One region of the Faecalibacterium sp. An192 genome, then DNA from elsewhere that is predicted to be linked to it. Evidence: riboswitches for the same ligand, from Rfam matches in the RefSeq annotation. Region 1 holds a riboswitch; the other holds the start of a gene.
The links. Region 1 has a riboswitch for thiamine pyrophosphate ahead of thiT (energy-coupled thiamine transporter ThiT). Riboswitches for the same ligand answer to the same signal wherever they lie in the genome.

Region 1 (10,837 bases):
AAGTCGGGCACCACCACCGAGACCAGCCTCGCCTTCCGCGTGCTGCGCAAGCTGCTGGAGGACCAGGTGGGCGTGGAGGAAGCCAACAAGCGGATCTACGCCACCACCGACCGGGCCAAGGGCACCCTCAAGCAGCTGGCGGACAGCCAGGGCTGGCCCACCTTCGTCGTTCCCGATGACGTGGGCGGCCGCTACTCGGTGCTGTCGGCTGTGGGCCTGCTGCCCATCGCCGCCGCCGGCATCGACATCGCCGAGCTGATGAAGGGCGCTGCCGACGCCATGGAGCGGTTCTCGGTCCTCAGCCCCGACAACGACGCTTACCGCTACGCCGCAGCCCGCAACATCCTCAACCGCAAGGGCAAACAGATCGAGATCCTGGAGTGCTACGAGCCCAACTTCGCCCTGATGAACGAGTGGTACAAGCAGCTGTTCGGCGAGAGCGAGGGCAAGGACAACAAGGGCCTGTTCCCCGCCAGCTGCATCTTCTCCACCGACCTGCATTCCATGGGCCAGTTCATCCAGGAAGGCACCCGGAATATGTTCGAGACCATCGTCAACGTCAAGACCCCCGCCCAGGACCTCTACATTGAGGAGCTGGAGGGCAACTTCGACGGTCTGAACTTCCTGGCCAACCAGAACATGAGCGTGGTCAACCGCAAGGCCATGGAGGGCACCATCCTGGCGCACACCGACGGCGGCGTGCCCCAGCTGCTCATCGATGTGGACGACCTGTCGGCCTACAACGTTGGTTACCTGATCTACTTCTTCTGGCGTGCCTGCGCATGCAGCGGCTACCTGCTGGGCGTCAACCCCTTCAACCAGCCGGGCGTCGAGAGCTACAAGAAGAATATGTTCGCACTGCTGGGCAAGCCCGGCTACGAGAGTCTGACCGCAGAGCTGGAGGCCAAGCTCCAGTAATCGCACAGGAATCCTGCGCCGCAAGGCGTGGAAAATACAGGAGGCAATGACTATGATTAGACTGATTGTTGGCACCAAGGGTTCGGGAAAGACCAAGGCTATGATCGACATGATTAACGAGTCGGTCCGTACCAGCAAGGGCAACGTCGTCGTGGTGGAGAAGGGCATGAAGCTCACCTACGATATCGCATCGGCAGCCCGCCTCATCGACCTCGAAGAGTACAAGATCCAGGGCGGCGAGATGCTGTATGGCTTCGTCGCAGGCCTGATGGCCAGCAACTATGATATCACCGATGTCTACATCGACGGCATCCTGAAGGTCCTCGATCACGACATCAACCGTCTGGGCGTGGTTCTGGACGAGATGGCCGCCATCGCCGGCGACACCGTCCGCGTGACCGTCACCGTCAGCGCCGACGAGTCCATGCTGCCCCACAACGTCAAGAAGTACCTGTAAAAGGTCTCGGACGGTTTCATTCTGAAAAATTTCGGACAGGCCGGTGTGCTCAGGGCGCGCCGGCCTTGCCCGGTCCCGGCACAAAAGAATGAAATTTTTCCCATTTGTGCGCAATTTGGGGCTTGACACAGGCCCCCTTTGGCGCTATACTTACAAGGCAGCTTTTTAGAGGTGTACTATGCAATTTGACCTAAGAAGGTTCATCGCATCCGGCCGCGCCAGACAGGAGCAGACTTTTGACTGCGACCTGACGGGGCGTGATTTTGCCGGGTCCCGCATCGAGGCGCCTGTGGCCGCCCGCTTTGCAGCGGAGGCCGACGGGGACGAAGTGCGGATGACTTTGCGGGCAAGCGCATCGGTGCATGGCGAATGCGCACGCTGTCTCGACCCTGTCCAGCTTGAGGTACAGGTGGATGCGGGCTGGACGGCGCGGGAACGCGACCTGGACGACCCGGATTTTGAGCTGCCCGTCAACGAGGCGGGCTGCATCGATCTGGACGACTGGCTCTACCAGGAGTTTTTGTTCCAGGTTCCCACGGTCCTGTTGTGCAGTGCCGACTGCCCGGGGCTGTGTCCCCAATGCGGGCGCAAACGTCCCTGCTCCTGCCCGGCTGCGCCGGAACAAAGCGCACAGCCGGATGCGAGGCTGAGCGTACTGAAATCACTGCTGAATTGATATTCCATCCAAGGAGGTGCAAACTATGGCAGTACCCAAGAGACATCTTTCCAAGGCCCGCCGCGATAAGCGTCGCAGCAACGTCTGGAAGCTGGAGGCCCCCACGCTGGTGAAGTGCAGCAACTGCGGCTCTTTCAAGCTCCCCCACCAGGCCTGCGGCAACTGCGGCTACTACAAGGGCGAGGAAGTCATCAAGAAGGGCTGATTTGCATTTTACTTGGTGGCATCATGGATGTATGACAGAAGGGGAGGGCGTGCCGCGCCTTCCCCTTCTTCGCGTTTTGAGACGCATTGCGAAAGGAGGCGGCGCCTATGGCCATGAAGATTGATACCGTCGCTGCGGGCAGCGACGCCCAGGCGCTGGGCCTGGGCCCCGGGGATGAGCTGTTGTCGGTGGACGGCAACGCCATCAACGACGCGCTGGACTACCAGTTTTATACCGACAGCCCCGGCTTTCATCTGACCGCCCGGGTGGACGGCGTCCTGCGGGAGTGGGACGTGGCCCGTCAGCCCGGCGAGGATTTCGGGTGCAATTTTGCCACCTATCTGGGGGACAAAAAGCACTCCTGCGCCAACCGCTGCATCTTCTGCTTCATCGACCAGCTGCCCCCCGGTATGCGCAAAAGCCTGTATTTCAAGGACGACGACGAGCGTCTGTCCTTCCTGTTCGGCAACTACATCACGATGACCAACATGCACGACCGCGAGATCGACCGGATCATCAAGATGCACATTTCGCCGATCAATATTTCAGTCCACACCACCAATCCCGAGCTCCGCTCCAAAATGCTGGCCAACCGCCGCGGCGGCGAAACCCTGAAATACCTCTACCGCCTGGTGGAGGCGGGCATCGCGGTGAACTGCCAGCTGGTGCTGTGCCGCGGGGTCAACGACGGGGACGAGCTGCGCCGCACCCTCACCGACCTGCTGGCCCTGGCCCCCATGGTCCAGAGCGTGGCGGCGGTGCCCTGCGGGGTCACCGACTACCGGGAGGGGCTGTACCAGCAGACCCCCTACGATGCGGCGTCCAGCGCCGAGGTCATCGACATCATGGAGGCCTTCGGCGACGAGGCCAAGGCCCGCCACGGCGTCCGGATCATCTACCCCAGCGACGAGTGGTATCTCAACGCCGGGCGTCCCATCCCGCCGGCGGAGTTCTATGAGGACTTTGCCCAGCTGGAAAACGGGGTGGGGATGTGGCGGCTGTATGAGGACAGCTTCCGGGCCGAGCTGGAGAGGGCCCACGTGGTCTATGAGGAGAAAAAGATGGACGTGGTCACCGGCACCATGGCCGCCCCCCTCATCACCGCCATGATGGAGGAACTGCACCGGCAGTACCCCATGATTTCGGTGACCGTCCACCCCATCCAGAACCGCTTTTTCGGCGGCAACGTGGGAGTGGCGGGCCTGGTCACCGCCACCGACATCATCGACCAGTGCGCGGGCAAGCTGACCAGCGGTGTGCTGGGCGTGCCCGAAGTGATGCTGCGCAGTGAGCGGGATATGTTCCTGGACAGCATCACGGTGGAGGAACTGGCCCGGCGCCTGGGGGTCAAAGTGGAGATCCTGCCGGCCGACGGCGGCAAGGAGGCCCGCGCCCTGCTGCGCAGCGGGCTGCATATTTCCCGCCGCAGAAAGCCGAAGAAGGAGGAAATGAGCCAATGAGTAAACCCATTGTCGCAGTGGTGGGCCGGCCCAACGTGGGCAAATCCACCCTGTTCAATAAACTGTGCGGCCAGCGCCTCGCCATTGTGGAGGATACCCCCGGCATCACCCGGGACCGCATTTTTGCGCCCTGCGAGTGGCAGGGCCATGACCTGCTGCTGGTGGATACCGGCGGCATCGAGCCCAAGGCCACCGAGGGCATTCTGGCCCACATGCGCCAGCAGGCCCAGATCGCCATCGACACCGCCGACTGCATCATCATGGTGGTGGACGTCCGCTCGGGCCTGACCTCCTCCGACGAGGAGGTGGCCCACATGCTGCGCCGCAGCCATAAGCCCATCATCCTGGCGGTGAACAAGTGCGACAGCGTCGGCGAGCCGCCGGCCGAAATGTACGAGTTCTACAACCTGGGATTCGATGAGGTGATGCCGGTGTCGGCGGTCCACGGCCATGGCACCGGCGACCTGCTGGACGCCGTCTGCGCCCATCTGGACTTTTCCGAGACGGTGGTGGAGGAGGACCGGATTCCGGTGGCCATCATCGGCCGGCCCAACGTGGGCAAGTCCAGCCTGACCAACCGCATCCTGGGCGAAAACCGGATGATCGTGGCCGACGAGGCCGGCACCACCCGGGACGCCATCGACACCCCGGTGGACAACGCCTATGGCAAGTTCATCTTTACCGACACCGCCGGCCTGCGCCGCCGCTCCAACATCGAGGAAGGCCTGGAGCGGTATATGGTGGTGCGGGCCCTGGCGGCGGTGGAACGCAGCCGCGTGGCCCTGATCCTGGTGGACGCCACCGTGGGCTTCACCGAGCAGGACAGCAAGATTGCGGGCTATGCCCACGAACAGGGCAAGGCCTGCATCATCGTGGTCAACAAGTGGGACGCCGTGGAGGGCAAAGAGACCAACACCATGGAACTGCAGCGCCGGGGGTATGCCGAGTGCTTCAGCTTCATGAGCTATGCGCCCATCATCTTTATTTCGGCCCAGACCGGCTATAACATCGACCGGCTGATGCGGCTGATCCGGGACGTGGACACCCAGAACGGCGCCCGCGTGCCCACCGGCGTCCTGAACGAGATGCTGGCCCGGGCCACCGCCCGGGTGCAGCCCCCCACGGACAAGGGCCGCCGCCTGAAAATCTTCTATCTGACCCAGGCCTCCACCCGTCCGCCCACGTTTGTGGCCTTTGTCAACTCCAAGCCCCTGTTCCACTTCAGCTATCAGCGGTACCTCATCAACCAGATCCGCGAGAGCTTCAGCCTGGAACACACCCCCATCCGCCTGGTGGTCCGCGAGCGCGGCAGCGGGCAGGTCGGGGCGAAAGACGTGTAATCAACCCTGGAAGAAATGGCCCCGGCCTGCATGGATGCGGCCAGCCAGCCGGGGCTTTTGGTACCGGCGAAGGAAGGCGGGTCCTGCAGATACAGCCTGTGTGAACACAGGGCCTGCCGCTGCTTGATTCAAAGGAGGAATCCCTATGCTGATGGATTTTCTGATCGTCCTGGCGGTTGCCCTGGAGGCATACCTGCTGGGCAGCATTGACACCGGCATCCTGGTGTCCAAGTTTGTCTACCACGACGACGTCCGCCGCCACGGCAGCGGCGCCGCCGGCATGACCAATATGCTGCGCACCTTCGGCAAGAAGGCCGCCGCCATGACCGCCGCCGGCGACGTGCTGAAGGGCGTGGCTGCGGTGTGCATTGCCCGGTGGCTGTTCGGCTATATGTCGGGCCAGCTGTTCTCCCAGTTCCTGGGGATCTACCTGGCCGCCATTCTGGCAGTCATCGGCCACCTGAAGCCCATTTACTTCGGCTTCAAGGGCGGCAAGGGCGTCCTGGTGGCGGCCGGCACCATTCTGGCGGTCCAGCCGGTGCTGATTCCCTTCCTGATGGTGGTCTTTCTGGTCTGCCTGATCCCCACCGGCATGGTCTCCCTGGGCAGCATTACAGCAGCAGCCTCCTATCCCTTCCTGACCCTGGCCTATGGCCTGCTGAGCGGCTACGGCCTCCACGATGTGGTGGTGATGACGGTGGGCGGCGCCATTATGGCCGGCATGGTCATCTACATGCACCGCTCCAACCTCCAGCGCATCCGCGAGGGCAAGGAGTATCGCTTCGGCAAAAAAGGCAAGGACAACAACGGTACCAAAAACTGAGCCTGAACCCACATAGAAACAGCAAAGCCCCCGCCGGGAACGGCGGGGACTTTTGTTGCGGGCATCCTTCAAAAAGCGGCAAAGGCTGCGGTTTCGTCCCGGCAGAGGGCGCCCCAGGGACTGGCGGTCAGCCGGGCCAGGGCATGGCCGAACCGCCGCCCGGAACCAGACTGCCGCAGGCAATACAAACAAAAAACACCCGCTTCGATTGAAGCAGGTGTCTTGGTGGAGATAAGCGGGATCGAACCGCTGACCTCTTGAATGCCATTCAAGCGCTCTCCCAGCTGAGCTATACCCCCATATTCTTGACTGTCTTAAGTGCTGTGCACCGGCGACGTCAGTTATTATAGCAGAGGAGAGGGGGAATGTCAACTGTTTTTCTGCAATTTTTTGCAAAAAAATGCCGCCTCCCGGACGGCATCCGGGAAGCGGCGGAAAAACAACGCAGATACAAAAGACCTTGGCTGAATCAGGCGGCAGCCTTTTCCTGCTCCAGGAACAGCTGGGGTGCGGCCTTGTAGATCAGCAGGGCGGCCACCAGGGTGATGATGGTTTCGGGCAGCATGTAGCTGGCGTTGTAGGTCAGGCTGTAGACCCAGGCGGACAGGCCCTCGTTCAGGTTGCCCCAGATCAGCACGCCGGACAGGAAGCTGCACATGAACCGCAGGAAGCCGGCCATGAAGGTGCCCACGGCGATGCCCGCCGCCCGGTTGGAGAAGGGACGGGCGAACAGCTCGGCCAGGCCCAGGGCCATGAACGCCAGCACATAGTCCAGCAGCACCTCGCCCAGGAAGTACAGGAAGGTGGGCACCGGGGGAGCCCAGAAGCCCAGCAGCATCTGCAGCAGGCTGTTCACAAAGCCGGTGAACAGGCCCCACTTGACGCCGTGGCGGAAGGACACCAGCACAAAGGGCAGCATGCTCAGCAGGGTGACGCTGCCGCCGTTGGGCATGGTGAAGATGCGGATGTTGGACAGAACGGTGCCCACCGCAATCATCAGGGCGCATTCCACCAGGATGCGGGTCTTGGAATAGGTTTTGGTCATCAGAAATCGCTCCTCAAAAAAGTAGTACACAAAAACAAAAGCGCCCGCTTTGCAGCAGGCGCATGGGGTGTTTACAAAACCGGACGTTCCGCAAACTTACCTACGCCGGCATTACCCGGATCAGGTTGGAGGGTACTCCGCTTGCGCGGATCTCAGCCTTTCGGCGCCCCTGTTTTCATGTCCACCGTCCAGTATAGACAACTGTGGAAAAATGTCAACCCCCGGGACGGGATTTTCTTGCCCCGGGACGGGGGCGCGTTCCCTTTTGGGGCGAAATGCGCTATAATAAAGCCAAAGCCGGCGGCCGGAGGGCCCCGGCACAATCCGAAAAGGCGGTGAAACAATGATCAACATCACAGCGCTGGTGGAAAACACCACCTCCGACGAGCGCCTGGACAAGGAACACGGCCTCTCCCTCTACATCGAGGCCCTGGGCCACAGGATTTTGTTTGACATGGGGCAGACCGATCTCTTTGCCCGCAACGCCGAGGCCCTGGGCATCGACCTGGCGGGGGTGGACCTGGCGGTGCTGTCCCACGGACACTACGACCACGGCGGCGGCCTGGCCCGGTTTCTGGAGCTGAACCAGACCGCCCCGGTCTACCTGAACCAGCACGCCTTTGAGCCCCACTACCACGGGGAGGAGCGGTACATCGGCCTGGACACGGCCCTGGCGTCCAGTCCCCGGCTCCGCTTTGTGGGGGACCGGGAAGAGATTGCCCCCGGCCTGACCCTGGCCACCTGCAACGGCCTGCCCAAGCGGGAGGACCTGGGCAGCTTCGGCCTGACGGTGGAGGAGGACGGAGCGTTCCGGCCCGAGGACTTCCGCCACGAGCACTATCTCCTGATCGAGGACGCCGGGCGTCGGGTGCTGATCAGCGGGTGCTCCCACAAGGGGATTCTGAATATTGTGGACTGGTTCCGGCCGGATGTGCTGGTGGGCGGCTTCCACTTCAACACCATGCCCCTGGACGACGCCCTGGCGGGCTACGCCCGGCAGCTGTCGGCCTACGGCACCGACTTCTACACCTGCCACTGCACCGGCCGCAAGCAGTACGCCTTTATGAAGGAGTACATGGACCATCTGGCCTATCTTTCCACCGGCCAGACCATCCAGGTGTAAAACCCGGCCCGACGGGCCGTTCCCAACAAAAAACACCCCCGGGCGCTGTGGGCGTCCGGGGGTGCGGTGGTTTTGGGGGGAAGTTAACGCTTGATGTCGTAGTTCATGTTCATCAGGTTGCGGATGGTGCCCACGTCGTCGGTGATGTTGGCGTCGCCGTGGATGGTGTGCTTGATGGCGCTGCTGGCCACCGCGAAGTTGATGATGTCCATGGCCTTGTAGTTGTGGAGCATGGCGTAGATCAGGCCGCTGGCGAAGGCGTCGCCGCCGCCCACGCGGTCCAGAATATTGAAGGTGAACAGCTTGCTCTCGAAGGTATGGCCGTCCAGCCACATGAAGGCCTTCAGGCTGTTCTCGCTGCCGCTGTGGGCGTAGCGCACATGGCGGGCGATGCACTTGATGTTGGGATACCGCTCAATGAACCGCTGGAAGATCTCGTCCTGCTGCTCATAGCTGGGCTGCAGGGGCACGCCGTCCTTCCAGTCGCCCTTGGAATGGTCGTTCTCGTCCTTCCACAGGTGATAGGGCTCGATGCCCAGCAGCACGTCCACATAGGGCAGGCACTCGGTGCAGAAGTCCCGGGCATCCTCCCAGCTCCACAGGGTGCTGCGGAAGTTGCCGTCAAAGCTGACGGTCAGGCCCTTTTTCTTGGCGGTTTTCAGCAGGTCCATGGTCAGGGCCCGGCAGTTGGGGGCCAGGGCCGGGGTGATGCCGCTCAGGTGCAGCCAGTCGTAGCCGTCCAGCAGGGCCTCCAGGTCCACCCGGGAGAAATCGTACTCGGTGATGGCGCTGTGCTTGCGGTCGTAGGTGACCTTGGACGCCCGGATGCCGTAGCCGGTCTCCAGGTAGTAGGTGCCCAGACGGTGGGTGGGGACATCCTGCTGGGTGGCCAGAATCATGGGGGTGCAGTGGACGTCGTTGGAGCGCAGCATCCGCACCGCGCTCTTGCCCAGGCTGTTGTTGGGCACCACGCTGAAAAAGGTGCTGTCCACGCCCAGGTTGGCCAGCGCCAGGGCGATGTTGGCCTCGCTGCCGCCGTAGCTGGCCTCAAAGCTGGAGGCCATGCGGATTTTTTCGTAGTTCGGCGGGGTCAGACGGAGCATGATCTCACCGCAGGTGATGAATTTCGGCGCGTCGGTATCTCTGCTCAACAGAGGATTGTAGTGTTCCATAGGGCTCCTCCTTCAAGTTCCCGGTGGGCGGGTGCAGGCCCCAAAGGCCGCACGTTCAGTGTTGTATCCATTATATTGCTTTTCGCAGAGAATTTCAAGCAGCTTTCCCAAAACGTTGGAGGCAATGTGCCAAAATTTGTGGAAACCTGCTGTGCATTTGGATCAAAATGCGGGGATTTCCGCGCCGCGCCGCCGAAATCCGCCCCCCATCACACCCCCGTCAGGTCGAAGCTGGGGGTGTATTCCTCCCGGGCGCTGCTCTTCTGCTGCATGTATCCGGTGGTGAGGCCCTTGTCCATGGCGTAGTTCACCACCCGGCGGTATTCGTAGGTGGTGATCCGCCGCCCGATGCCGTGGTCGGCGGCCTGATAGAAGGGAGTGAACTGGCTCATGAGGCTGGGCAGGAAACAGCCGGGGTCGGCGTCGTTCCAGGCGGCCATCTGGTCCAGCACCCGGAAACTGTCATCCGTGTGGCCGGGGATGGCCAGGTGCCGCAGAATTACCCCCCGCTGGAGGATGCCCTCGCCGTCAAAGACGGGGCGGCCCGCCTGGGCCAGCATGGCCTCGATGGCGGCTTTGGCGGCGGCGGGGTAGTCGGGGGCGGCGGACAGGTCGGCCGCCAGGGCAGGGGAGATGTATTTCAGGTCGGCCAGCCAGATATCGATGTACCCCGCCCAGCGGGCCACACTCTCGACGGTTTCGTAGCCGCCGGTGTTGCAGACGATGGGCAGGTGCAGCCCGGCGGCCCGGGCCTGGTCCAGGGCGGCGATAATCCAGGGCTGCCACTGGCCGGGGGTCACCAGATTGATGTTGTGGGCCCCCTGGGCCTGGAGGTCCAGGAAAATCCCGGCCAGCCGCTCCACGGTGATTTCCTTGCCGAAGGCCTGGGCGCTGATGGGGTAGTTCTGGCAGTAGCAGCACCGCAAAGCACAGCCCGAGAAAAACACGGTGCCGCTGCCCCGGGTGCCGCTGATGCAGGGCTCCTCCCAGAAGTGGAGGGCCGCCCGGGCCACTTTCAGGGTGCCGGCGGCGCCGCAGTATCCGGCACGGCCGGCGGCGCGGTCTGCGCCGCAGCGCCGGGGGCACAGGTCACAGCGGCTGGGGATGGTGAAGGTTGTAGACATAGTGCATAAAGTCCCTTCCAAAAGATTTACGGATTTGACCTGCAAACAGTATACCATTTTTTCTGCCCGGCGTGTTATACTGAGTATTGAAAAAACTTGTATCCTTTGAAAAGAACGGATTGAGAAGCATTGCGCCGCGCTCCGGCGCGCAAGGAGGGATGATCCATGCAGACCGAAACCGACGAAATCCGCAAAAATCTGAAATACCTGAACCTGCTGGCCCGGGACTACCCGTCCCAGGCGGCGGCCGCCAGCGAGATCATCAGCACCCAGGCCCTGCTCAAGCTGCCCAAGGGCACCGAACACTTCATGAGCGACCTCCACGGGGAAAACGAGGCCTTTGTCCACATCCTGAACTCGGCCTCGGGGGTGATCCGTGAGAAGGTGGACGCCGTCCTGGGGGAATCGGTTCCCGCCGAGACCCGGGCCGAGCTGGCCACCCTGATCTATTACCCGGCGGAAAAGCTGCCCCAGCTCAAGGCCCGCCAGCCCAG
Region 2 (10,837 bases), on a different contig from region 1:
CCATGCAGAGGGTCTGCTGCATCTTCATGTTGGCCTCGATCTGGTCCATGGGCATGTGGCCGGGGCCCTCCACCATCACCTGGACGTCCTTGGCCCAGGCGCGCTTGGTCAGCTCGCCCAGCCGAACCAGCTCCTCAATCTGGCACACGTCGCTGCCGTCGGCCAGACAGCCGGGACGGCAGGCATCGCCCAGAGAGATGGTGACGTCGTACTCCCGGCAGATGTCCAGGATCTCGTCGAAGTACTCGTAGAAGGGGTTCTCCTGGCCGGTCATGCTCATCCAGGCAAAGACCAGGGACCCGCCCCGGGAGACAATGTTCATCTTCCGCTTGTGCTTCTTGATCTGCTCGATGGTCTTGCGGGTGATGCCGCAGTGGAGGGTGACAAAGTCCACGCCGTCCTGTGCATGGAGCCGGACCACGTCGATGAAGTCCTTGGCGGTCAGGGTGGCCAGATCGCGCTGGTAGTGGATGACGCTGTCGTACACCGGAACGGTGCCGATCATGGCGGGGCACTCGCTGGTGAGCTTCCGGCGGAAGGGCTGGGTGTTGCCGTGGGAGGACAGGTCCATGATGGCCTCCGCGCCCATGTGAACGGCGGTCATCACTTTCTGCATTTCCACGTCGTAGTCCTTGCAGTCCCGGGAGACGCCCAGGTTGACGTTGATCTTGGTGCGCAGCATCGAGCCCACGCCGTTGGGGTCGATGCAGGTGTGAAGCTTGTTAGCGCAGATGACCACCTGGCCCTTGGCGACCAGATCCCGGATTTCCTCCTCGGTGCGGTATTCCTTGGAGGCGACGGCTTTCATTTCAGGGGTGATGATGCCGCGCCGGGCGGCGTCCATCTGGGTGGTGTAATTTCTCATTGGGTTGCCTTCCTTTCAGACATTCAGAGTGTTCTTATTCCATGCTTTCTGCAAACGTTCCCCGCAGGTCAAATCCGTGGTGCAGCGGGCCGCTGCCCTTGCCCAGATCCAGCATGGCGGCCAGCGCGCCGGACAGGTAATCCTTGGCCCGGCGGATGGAATCCTCCAGGGAATAGCCCTTGGCCAGGTTGGAGGCGATGGCAGAGGAGAGGGTGCAGCCGGTGCCGTGGGTGTTGGGGTTGGCGATGCGCTTGCCCTGGAACCAGACCGCCCCGCTGCCGCTGTACAGCAGGTCGTTGGCGTCGTTGATGCTGTGGCCGCCCTTCACCAGGACGGCGCAGCCAAAGGCCTCATGCAGGGCTTTGCCGGCCTGCTCCATCCCGGCCTCATCCCGGATGGACAGGCCCGACAGGGCCTCCGCCTCGGGGATGTTGGGGGTGATGACGGTGGCCATGGGCAGCAGAAGCTTCTTGAGGGTGGCGACGGCATCGTTTTCCATCAGGGCCGAACCGCTGGTGGCCACCATCACCGGGTCCACCACCAGGTTCTGGGCCTGGTAATGGCTCAGCCGCTGGGCGATCACCTGGATCAGGGCCGCAGAGGATACCATCCCGATCTTGACGGCGTCCGGCCGGATGTCGTCAAAGACCATGTCGATCTGCTGCTGCAAAAACGCCGGCGTCACCTCCGAGATCCCCGTCACACCGGTGGTGTTCTGGGCGGTCAGGGCGGTGATGGCGCTCATCCCATAGACTCCGTTCATGGTCATGGTTTTGAGATCAGCCTGAATGCCGGCGCCTCCGCTGCAGTCGCTGCCTGCAATGGTCAATGCTGTCTTGAGTTTCATGATGTGGTTCTCCTTTCGGGTTCAGCATTGTTTTCTAAAGCGGCAAAAGGTGGTGCCCCCAATGTGCCGCTGTGAATCCCCCGGCGGGGCCGGGAGCGATTCGTCCAAATGGGTCGGGCCTTATTGCCCGGTCACCATCCGGCGGGACAACTCCACCAGACGGGCGGTGGCCTGACCGGGGTCAGGTGCGCCGAAGATGGCCGAGACCACCGCGACGCCGTCCACCCCGCTGCCGCTCAGCTGCAGGATGTTGGCAGGGGAGATGCCGCCGATGGCCACGGTGGGCACATCCACCGCGTCGCAAATGGCCTTGAGGGTGTCAAAGGACATGGCCCCGGCGTCGGTCTTGGTGGAGGTGGAGAAAACCGCCCCCAGGCCCAGGTAGTCGGCTCCGTTGCGGACGGCTTCCAGCGCTTCCTCCACCGTGTGGGCCGACACACCGATCATCATGTCGTCACCCACCCGCTTGCGGACGTCCGAGGCGGCCATGTCATCCTGGCCCACGTGGACGCCGTCGGCGTGGCAGGCGATGGCAATATCCACGTTGTCGTTGACGATGAAGGGGACGTGATAGCGGTGGCACAGGTCGGCCATCTCCCGGGCCTCCTGCAGAAAGGCGGCCTCGTCCAGGTCCTTTTCCCGCAGCTGGATGCAGGTGGCGCCGTTTTGGAGGGCGGCCTCCACCTGTTGGGCCAGGGTCATTTGTCCGACCCAGGCCCGGTCGGTCACCGCGTAGACCAGCATGGTGTGTTTATCGCATTTCATAGCGTGCTCCTTGTTCCAGTGCTTCCGGCGTCAGGTTGTACATGGCGTCGATGATGTAGGTTCGATAGCTGGCGTTGCCGTCCAGCGGGGACAGACGGGCGTGGGCGATTTCGCCGCACAGGCCCATGGCGCAGACAGCCGCCGCTGCGGCTGTCAGGGGATCGTCGGGGTTGGCGGCCAGATAGGCCGCTGTCACGGCGGACAGCTGACAGCCGGTGCCGGTGACCCGGCTCATGTCGGGGTGTCCGTTGTAGATGCAGAAAACACGGTCGGGGTCGGCCACCAGGTCGATGGCCCCGGTGATGGCCAGAACGGCGCCACACCGGGCCGAAAATTCCCGGGCAAAGGCGGCCATCTGGTCCAGATTCTCCGGGGTAACCCGGTCGGCCAGATCGGCGTCCACCCCTTTGGTGCTGCCGCTGCCCAGAGCCAGGGTTTTGATCTCGGAGATATTGCCCCGGACCACCGTGGGCCTGACCTCCTCCAGCAGCCGGAGGGCGGTGGAGGTCCGCAGAGCGGACGCGCCGGCTCCCACCGGGTCCAGTACCACCGGATGGCCCAGCTCCTTGGCCCGCCGCCCGGCGGCCAGCATGGCGGGAATGGTGCGCTGGTTGAGGGTGCCGATGTTGAGGTTTAACCCGCTGCACAGGGCCGTGATTTCCTCTGCTTCGCCGATATCATCGGCCATGATGGGGCTGCCGCCGCAGGCCAGCAGAATGTTGGCGCAGTCGTTGACGGTGACGTAGTTGGTGATGTTGTGGATCAGGGGCGTTTTGGCCCGCACATTGGCTGCGATTTCCTGAAACATGAAGGTTTCCTCCTGTTATGCTTTGCCCCGCAGGGTGGCCTGTACCTGCGCCCAGACGCCGGTATCCCGCAGCGCATAGAGGATGATGCCCGAGAGGATGGCGCCGCCGGCGGTGGACACCAGGAAGGGGATGATGTAGGCATAGAAGGCGATGCTGCCGGCGCTCTGGCCCATCAGCAGGATGGCCACCGGATAGGCGCACAGGCCGCCCAGAACGGCGGTGCCGAACACTTCAGCCAGCAGGGTGGGCAGCAGGGCCTTGGTTTTCCAGTAGACCAGGCCGCACAGCAGCGCGCCGATCATGCTGCCGGGGAAGGCCATCAGGCTGCCCAGGCCCAGCAGATTCCGCAGAAGGCTGGCGACAAAGGCCACCGCAATGCCATACTGGGGCCCCAGGAGCACGGCGCAGAGAATGTTCACCATGTGCTGGACGGGGGCGCATTTGCTGCCGAATACCGGGAAAGAAAACAGGCTGCCCACCACGGCGACGGCGCACAGGATGCTGGCGACAGTGAGCTTGTGAACGTTGGTCTTTTTCATAATAGATCCTCCTCTGAGATGCAATGTGAGAAACGGCGGTTCCAGCGACGTTTCCCATGGGTGAAATGGGTAAACTTTGCCCATAAAAGGTCGGTCGAAGCTTGCTGGCTTCCTCTCACGCCGGAACACGGCTTCCCATCGCTGTACTACAAGACCCAAGGCGCTCCCCTTGGTCCGCCGCGGCCGGGCCGCGGATTCCGTCTCTCTCAGCCTCCTCCCGGAAGAAAATAAAAAAATCGGAGACGCCTGACTTGGCATCTCCGAAAAAGAAAGCGTTGTTTTCCCTACGTTGGCATTATCCAAATCAGGTTTACGGGTCGAAGGTCACACCTTCCTCTCAGCCTGTTTACAAGCTCCCCAGTATGTGGTTTTTGGACAGGGAAACGCGCTTTTTTGTCTGCGGCTTGATAAAAATAAACGCAGGCAGGATGCTTTTTGCGCCAAAGATGGGCGCGGCCCTTGTCGGGTTACAGTATAGCGCGAATCGCGCCCCTTGTCAATACAATGTCAAACGGTGCGGGAAGAGGGGAGGCCCGGTCCGTCCGGGAACCGGTAAACCTGTATCCGATCGAAGCGGTTGTTTTCGGTGTAATAGACTGCCTGTTCCCGGACCGAATAGACAAAGGAAACCCGTGTGGCCCAGATGCCCTCCTGATGGACCTCCTCCAGCAGGGCCAGGCCGTCCCGAACCGAAAAGCCGGCGCTGCTGCCCTTCAGCAGCTGTTCGGCCCGCTGATAGCGGTCGTCCCCCGGCAACGCGAAGGGAGCGGTGCTTGCCGGATCCAGCAGGGAAGCGTTGGCCATCAGGGAATAGGGGGCGTATTCTGCCCGCCAGCCGATGCCCGGCTCAACAATCAATACCCGCCCCTGGCGGTCGGACAGCATGGCCTGCATGGTGGCGTCGGGAGCGTAGACAATCCGGTGGGTCTGGACCAGGGCCAGAGCTTGGTCAAAGGTGATTTCCGCCCGGATGAACCGCTCGGTCAGGTCGGCGATGGTCAGACAGTCGGGCCCTTCCCGGTAGGCCCCGGCAGGGTTGCCGTGGACGTATAGAAGGGTGCCCGCATTGCCGTTCCGGTGAACGCCGTGGTAGGAGTGGCGGACTCCGTCGGGGCGAAGAATGCCGATGAAAAAGCGGTCATTTTCCAGGACCACCTGGTGGTCCCAGACGGCCAGATCAATTTCGAAGTTGAAGCCGGTGATGATGTCATCCCCGCGGTGAAGAAAACGTGTGCACATAGATGGTGTCCTCCGGTTGTTTGGATGGTCTCAGGATACCGCAAAGAGCGGGGAATTTTCATCCACCGGATGATGCAGAACCGTTTTGTGCACACGAAAAGGGGCCGCTGCGCAGCGGCCCCCGGAAGATTATTTGTGATAGATGATTTTGCGGATGGCGGAGAGCGACAGACTGTAGCGGTCTGCCAGCTGCTCCATGGATGTGCCTTCCCGATAGGCCCGGCGGATCTGCCGGTTACGGCGTTCCAGCTCCTGGCGGTAGCCGGACACCTCACCCCAGCGCTTGGGCTGGGCGGCATCGGCGGGAATGTACAGATAGCCGCCCTGAATGTACCGCTGCAGCTCCCGGACAAGGGATTCGGGAAGGAGGTTTTTGGCGTTGACGTATTTCATATGCGGGCTTTCCTCCTTGCAGATGCATCAGGCAGCAAAGCCAGCAAAAGTTCACTGCGACAGCCGTTACTCCATGCAAAGGTCGCAGCACACTGGCTTTGCATGGAGCCCGTCTTGGTTGAGTTTGGTCATACCATCCCTTCTTTCCTGAATGACCGGGTGAAGCGGGGCAGACTTCAAGGAATGCCCCGCGGGAAAACGTGAAAAGTCTTACCGGAACACCTGCACCGAAATCCGGGTCAGATAGCCGGAAGGGTCCGCCATGGACACCTCATCCAGCACCGCTTCCTTGTAGCAGAAGGCCCCGGGGCGAAGGTGATTTTGGGCCAGATATTCCTGCAGCAGCCGGAACGCCGGGGCGGCGTTGTAGTAATCCCCGGCCAGATAGGTCACGGCATATTCGCCCGCCGGCTTCTGGTGACAGGGATGCCCTTTGGGCTCGTCCACTACCTTGGTGAAAAAGTGGGAGTAGCACCCCCACTGCTCCCGGGCCAGGAACTCGGTGGAAACCATGGCCCCGTAGGGATGGCCGGCGTTCAGCCGGTGGCGGCTGCAGTAGCCGATGTGGCTGCACAGGGCGGCAAAAACCTGGTCGTGGTCGTCGGTGTTGATGGGCGGGCTGACGACCAGATACTCGGCGGGCAGCTGTTCCAGCCCCACACTGCCGATGTGGGCGGTGACCTGGGGCTGACGGCTCAGGTCCACCAGCCCCAGCTTGTTGTCGATGACCTGCTCAATCCGGCGGAGCTTTTCCAGCTCCTGCTGGACCTTCAGTTTCTGCTGGCCCAGCAGCTGCTGCAGGGCCTCGGGGCTGCGGTGGTCGATGTAGCTGCGGATCTCCTTGAGAGGCATCCCGATTTCCTGCAAACACCGGATGGTGAAAAACAGGTCGCACTGGTTTTCGCTGTAGTAGCGGTAGCCGTTTTCGTCGGTGAACGCGGGCCGAAACAGCCCGATTTCGTCGTAATAGAGCAGGGTCCGCTTGTTGGTATTGCATAAACGGGCGAACTCGCCTGTATTTATACATGGATTTGGATTTTTCTGCATAAATATACAACTTTCCTCTTGACTGTAACGTTACGTTACACCCTATTATAATGACATCGTGTCGAAAGATCAAGGAGGAAGACCACTATGCCTAAACTGAGTGACCGCGTCGGGACTTTTACGGATTCCGTCATCCGCCGTATGACCCGAATCAGCGATGAATATGGAGCCATCAACCTTTCCCAGGGATTTCCGGATTTTGATCCCCCGAAGGAAATTCTGGACACTCTGGCCAAGGTGGCCTATGAGGGCCCCCATCAGTATTCGGTGACCTATGGCGCCGAGAATTTCCGCGAGGCCCTGGCCAAAAAGCAGGGCCGTGCCATTGGCCGGACCATCGACCCGGACAAGGAAATCGTGGTGACCTGCGGCGGCACCGAGTCCATGATGTGCGCCGTCATGACCATCTGCAACCCCGGCGACAAGATCATCGTCTTTTCGCCCTTCTACGAGAACTACGGCGCCGACGCCATCCTGTCGGGCGCAGAGCCCATTTATGTGCCTCTGGTGCCGCCGGAGTACAACTTTGACTTGTCCCTGATCGAGGACGGCTTCCGCCAGGGTGCCAAGGGCATCATCGTCTGCAACCCCTCCAACCCCTGCGGCAAGGTGTTCACCCGGGAGGAGCTGATGGGCATTGGCCAGCTGGCTCTGCAGTACGACGCCTTTGTCATCACCGACGAGGTGTATGAGCACATGGTCTACGCCCCCAACCACCATGTCTGCATGGCATCGCTGCCGGGGATGTATGAGCACACCATCACCTGCAATTCTCTGTCCAAGACCTATTCCATCACCGGCTGGCGCCTGGGCTACCTGATCGGACCCGAAGAAGTGGTGGAGGGCGCCAAGAAGGTCCATGACTTCCTGACGGTGGGGGCTCCTGCACCCCTGCAGGAGGCAGCCGTGGTGGGCCTGAACTTTCCCCAGTCCTATTACGATGGCCTGCTGGACCTCTACACCCGCAAGCGCAGCCGCTTCCTGGACGGGCTGGACAAAATCGGCCTCAAGCACAATATCCCCGAGGGAACCTATTTCGTGATGGTGGACATTCAGGACTTTTTGAATCTGCCCCAGTTCGCCGGATACAGTGACCTGGAATTCTGCGAGTGGATGATCCGGGAGATCGGCGTGGCGGCGGTGCCGGGTTCCAGTTTCTTCCGTGAGCCGGTCAACAACCTGATCCGCCTGCACTTTGCCCGCTCGGAGGAGACCATCGACGAGGCCATCCGCCGCCTGAGCCGGATGGCGGAGCTGCTCAAGTAAACGGCAGGGAAGGGGAGGACCTATGTCTGCAACAACCTATTTTGCAAATTATACCATCGGCCCCGACGCCTACGACGCCGTGCCCCAGGTGTGCAAGCTGTACGGCTGCCGCGCCCTGCTGATCGGCGGACCCAAGGCCATGGAGGCGGCGGCCCCTGCTCTGCGGCAGGCCCTGGAGGGCAGCGGTCTGGAAATCGTGGCCCAGGAGGTCTTTGGAACCGACTGCACCGTCAGCCGGATGGAAGCGCTGGCCGCTCTGGCCAAGGAACGGGGCGCGGAAATGGTCTTTGGCATGGGCGGCGGAAAGGCGCTGGACACCGCCAAAGGCGCCGCCTGGCGGGCCGGACTGCCGGTGTTCACGTTCCCCACCATCGCGGCCACCTGCGCCGGCACCACCGCCCTGTCGGTGGTGTACCGGGAGGACGGCAGCTTTGACCACTTCGATTACTTTGACCGTCCGGCCATCCACTGCTTTATTCATACCGGCGTCATCGCGGCGGCGCCCGCCTGCTATCTGCGGGCCGGCATGGGGGATACCCTGGGCAAATATTATGAGTGCCAGTTCTCCTCCCGGGGCGAGTCTCTGCCCCACAGCTCGGCCCTGGCCCGGTCCATCAGCGGAATGTGCTGTTTCCCGCTGCTGGAACACGGCGCGGCCGCCATGGCCGACTGCCAGGCCAACCGGGTCACCCCGGCGCTGGAGGAGGCAGTCCTGGCCAATGTGGTGAGCACCGGCCTGGTGTCCCTGCTGGTGGATGAAAACTACAACGGCGCGGTGGCTCACTCGGTGTATTACGGCCTGGTGCTGCTGCCCGGCTTCGAGGAGGCTTATCTCCACGGGGACGTGGTGGCTTACGGCGTGCTGGTGCAGCTGGCTCTGGACGGTCAGACCGATGAGCTGAAGAAGATCCGCCGGTTTATGGACGATCTGGGCATTCCCGCCACCCTGGGCCAGATGAATGTTCCTCTGGACCGCAGCGTGCTGGAACCGGTGCTGACCGAGGCCGTTCACAGCCCCGACATGGAGCACATCCCGTACCCCGTCACCGAAGATATGCTGTTTGAGGCCATGCAGCGGGTGGAAGCGCTGTAACCCCGGCGTCTGGATTGATTTGTGAGGAGTGAGAAAGTTATGACCAAATCCACTGCCGTCAATCCCAAAAACCTGCTCAAGTTTATTCTTGGGTCGGCGTTTGGCGTATTGATGTTTCTGGTGCCGATTCCCCAGGGAGATTCCTTCACCACACTGCTGGACTTCCTCAAGACCGGACTGAAAAACCTGATGGGCGTCAGCATGAACTACATCATTGTGGGCATCCTGGTGGTGTCGGCGGTGATGGGCGTGATCGACATGGTGTTCAAGCCCGATTTCATCCGCAAAAACACCTACCTGAGCAAGGCGTTCCACACCACCCCCTTCTATCTGGGGTCCAAAATTCTGGGCGCCATCTTTGCCTGCATGATTGTCTTTGGCTTTGGCCCTGAGGCGGTGACCTCGGCGGACACCGGCGTCACCATGCTGGACCTGTGCAACACCCTGCTGTGCATTGTGGCGTCCTTCAGCTTCATTCTGCCGTTTTTGACCGACTGCGGTATCATGGAGTTTCTGGGCGTCCTGCTGCGGCCGGTGGTGCGGCCCCTGTTCCATGTGCCGGGCCGCGCTTCGGTGGACCTGATTGCCTCCTGGTTCGGCGCGTCCAACGCCGCCGTCATCCTGACCCGTGAGCAGTACATGAAGGGCTTCTACACCAAGCGGGAGGCCGGTTACATCATGACCAACTTCTCGCTGGTGTCCATTCCGTTCTGCCTGATGATCGCCAACACGGTGAACGTCAGCCACCTGTTCCCGTCCTTCTATCTGTGCATCTGCCTGGTGGGCATCATTCTGGCGGTCATCGGCATCCGTATCCCGCCCATCAGCACCATTCCCGACACCTATCAGGAGAAGACCGGCAAGCAGATCAACGAGGACCTGCCTGAAAACACCAAGCTGCTGCCCTATGCGCTGGAGATGAGCTGCCAGCGGGCTGAGAAGTTCACTCTGAGCAAAATTCTCTCCAGCGGCATGGAAGTCGTGGTGGGCATGTTCTTTGACCTGGTGCCGGTAGTCATGGCCTGGGGCATGGTGGCCCTGATGATCGCCACCTACACCCCGGTGTTCCAGTGGATTTCCTATCCCATCGGGCTGTATCTGCAGCTGTTCGGGGTAGAGGAGGCCTTTGCAGTGGCCCCGGCGGCCCTCATCGGCTTCACCGATATGTTCATCCCCGCCCTGCTGATCACCGGTGTGGAATCGGTCAAGACCCGCTTCATCATCGGCGTGCTGTCCCTGGTGCAGATCATCTACATGACCGAGGTGGGCGCCATCATCATCAAGAGCGAGATCCCCCTCAACTTCTGGAAGCTGCTCATCATCTTCCTGGAGCGCACCCTCATCGCCATTCCGCTGATTGTCCTGTTTGCCAACCTGTTCCTGTAACAGAAAATGCATTCACGCGAAACCGCTCCCGCCTGCCGGGGGCGGTTTTCTATTGGAAAAGAGCGGTGTTGTGAAACGACACCGGCTCTGCTATAATAACTCCAGGAAGCTCTGCCCCGGGCCAAAGCACAGACGAAAAGGAGGCGTTTGCCGCCCGGGACAGGGGAGAGACAACATACAACGCAAAGATAAAAACGCAACGTGCGGCCCCGCCGCACCAGAGCCGGTAGGTAGCCCGGCCGTCCCGCCCGGTGGGCGGGGTAAGTAACCTGCCCCTCCGGGTTGTCCGTTCTTTGTTCATCGCAATCGTTTCAGGAGGGATTGTCATGAGCACAGGAACCAGCAGACTGACGGTGTACTTTGAGGAACCGTTCTGGGTGGGCGTCTTTGAGCGCCTGGAGGACGGCAGATTGTCGGCGGCCAAGGTGACCTTTGGGGCAGAACCCCGGGACGGGGAAATCTATGAGCTGATTCTCCGGCAGTACCATGCCTTAACCTTTGGGCCGGCGGTGCCGGCAGCGGAGAAAGCCGCTTCCAGAAACCCCAAGCGGGTGCAGCGGGAGGTCAAACGGCAGCTGCAGGACCGCG

Region 2: it holds a riboswitch for thiamine pyrophosphate, as region 1 does, so the genes downstream of both, thiW (energy coupling factor transporter S component ThiW) here and thiT (energy-coupled thiamine transporter ThiT) in region 1, are expected to answer to the same signal.

What each region holds. Positions count from the first base shown of each region.
Region 1 covers NZ_NFKB01000006.1:17,451-28,287, reverse strand. Annotated here, with positions in the region: gene B5F27_RS03375 (glucose-6-phosphate isomerase) at 1-918, shown strand, start outside; gene B5F27_RS03370 (ATP-binding protein) at 971-1,375, shown strand; gene B5F27_RS03365 (YceD family protein) at 1,554-2,051, shown strand; gene rpmF (50S ribosomal protein L32) at 2,077-2,256, shown strand; gene B5F27_RS03355 (DUF512 domain-containing protein) at 2,364-3,716, shown strand; gene der (ribosome biogenesis GTPase Der) at 3,713-5,056, shown strand; gene plsY (glycerol-3-phosphate 1-O-acyltransferase PlsY) at 5,202-5,879, shown strand; tRNA gene B5F27_RS03340 (tRNA-Ala) at 6,103-6,178, opposite strand; gene thiT (energy-coupled thiamine transporter ThiT) at 6,349-6,924, opposite strand; TPP riboswitch at 7,004-7,105, opposite strand; gene B5F27_RS03330 (MBL fold metallo-hydrolase) at 7,268-8,047, shown strand; gene B5F27_RS03325 (sugar kinase) at 8,131-9,219, opposite strand; gene B5F27_RS03320 (radical SAM protein) at 9,429-10,343, opposite strand; gene B5F27_RS03315 (fructose-1,6-bisphosphatase) at 10,509-10,837, shown strand, end outside.
Region 2 covers NZ_NFKB01000058.1:1,173-12,009, reverse strand. Annotated here, with positions in the region: gene thiC (phosphomethylpyrimidine synthase ThiC) at 1-865, opposite strand, end outside; gene thiD (bifunctional hydroxymethylpyrimidine kinase/phosphomethylpyrimidine kinase) at 900-1,712, opposite strand; gene thiE (thiamine phosphate synthase) at 1,833-2,477, opposite strand; gene thiM (hydroxyethylthiazole kinase) at 2,464-3,285, opposite strand; gene thiW (energy coupling factor transporter S component ThiW) at 3,301-3,825, opposite strand; TPP riboswitch at 4,090-4,195, opposite strand; gene B5F27_RS13795 (conjugal transfer protein) at 4,333-5,064, opposite strand; gene B5F27_RS13790 (CD3324 family protein) at 5,194-5,457, opposite strand; gene B5F27_RS13780 (MerR family transcriptional regulator) at 5,668-6,504, opposite strand; gene B5F27_RS13775 (pyridoxal phosphate-dependent aminotransferase) at 6,592-7,770, shown strand; gene B5F27_RS13770 (iron-containing alcohol dehydrogenase family protein) at 7,793-8,863, shown strand; gene B5F27_RS13765 (YjiH family protein) at 8,903-10,249, shown strand; gene B5F27_RS13760 (YjdF family protein) at 10,576-10,837, shown strand, end outside.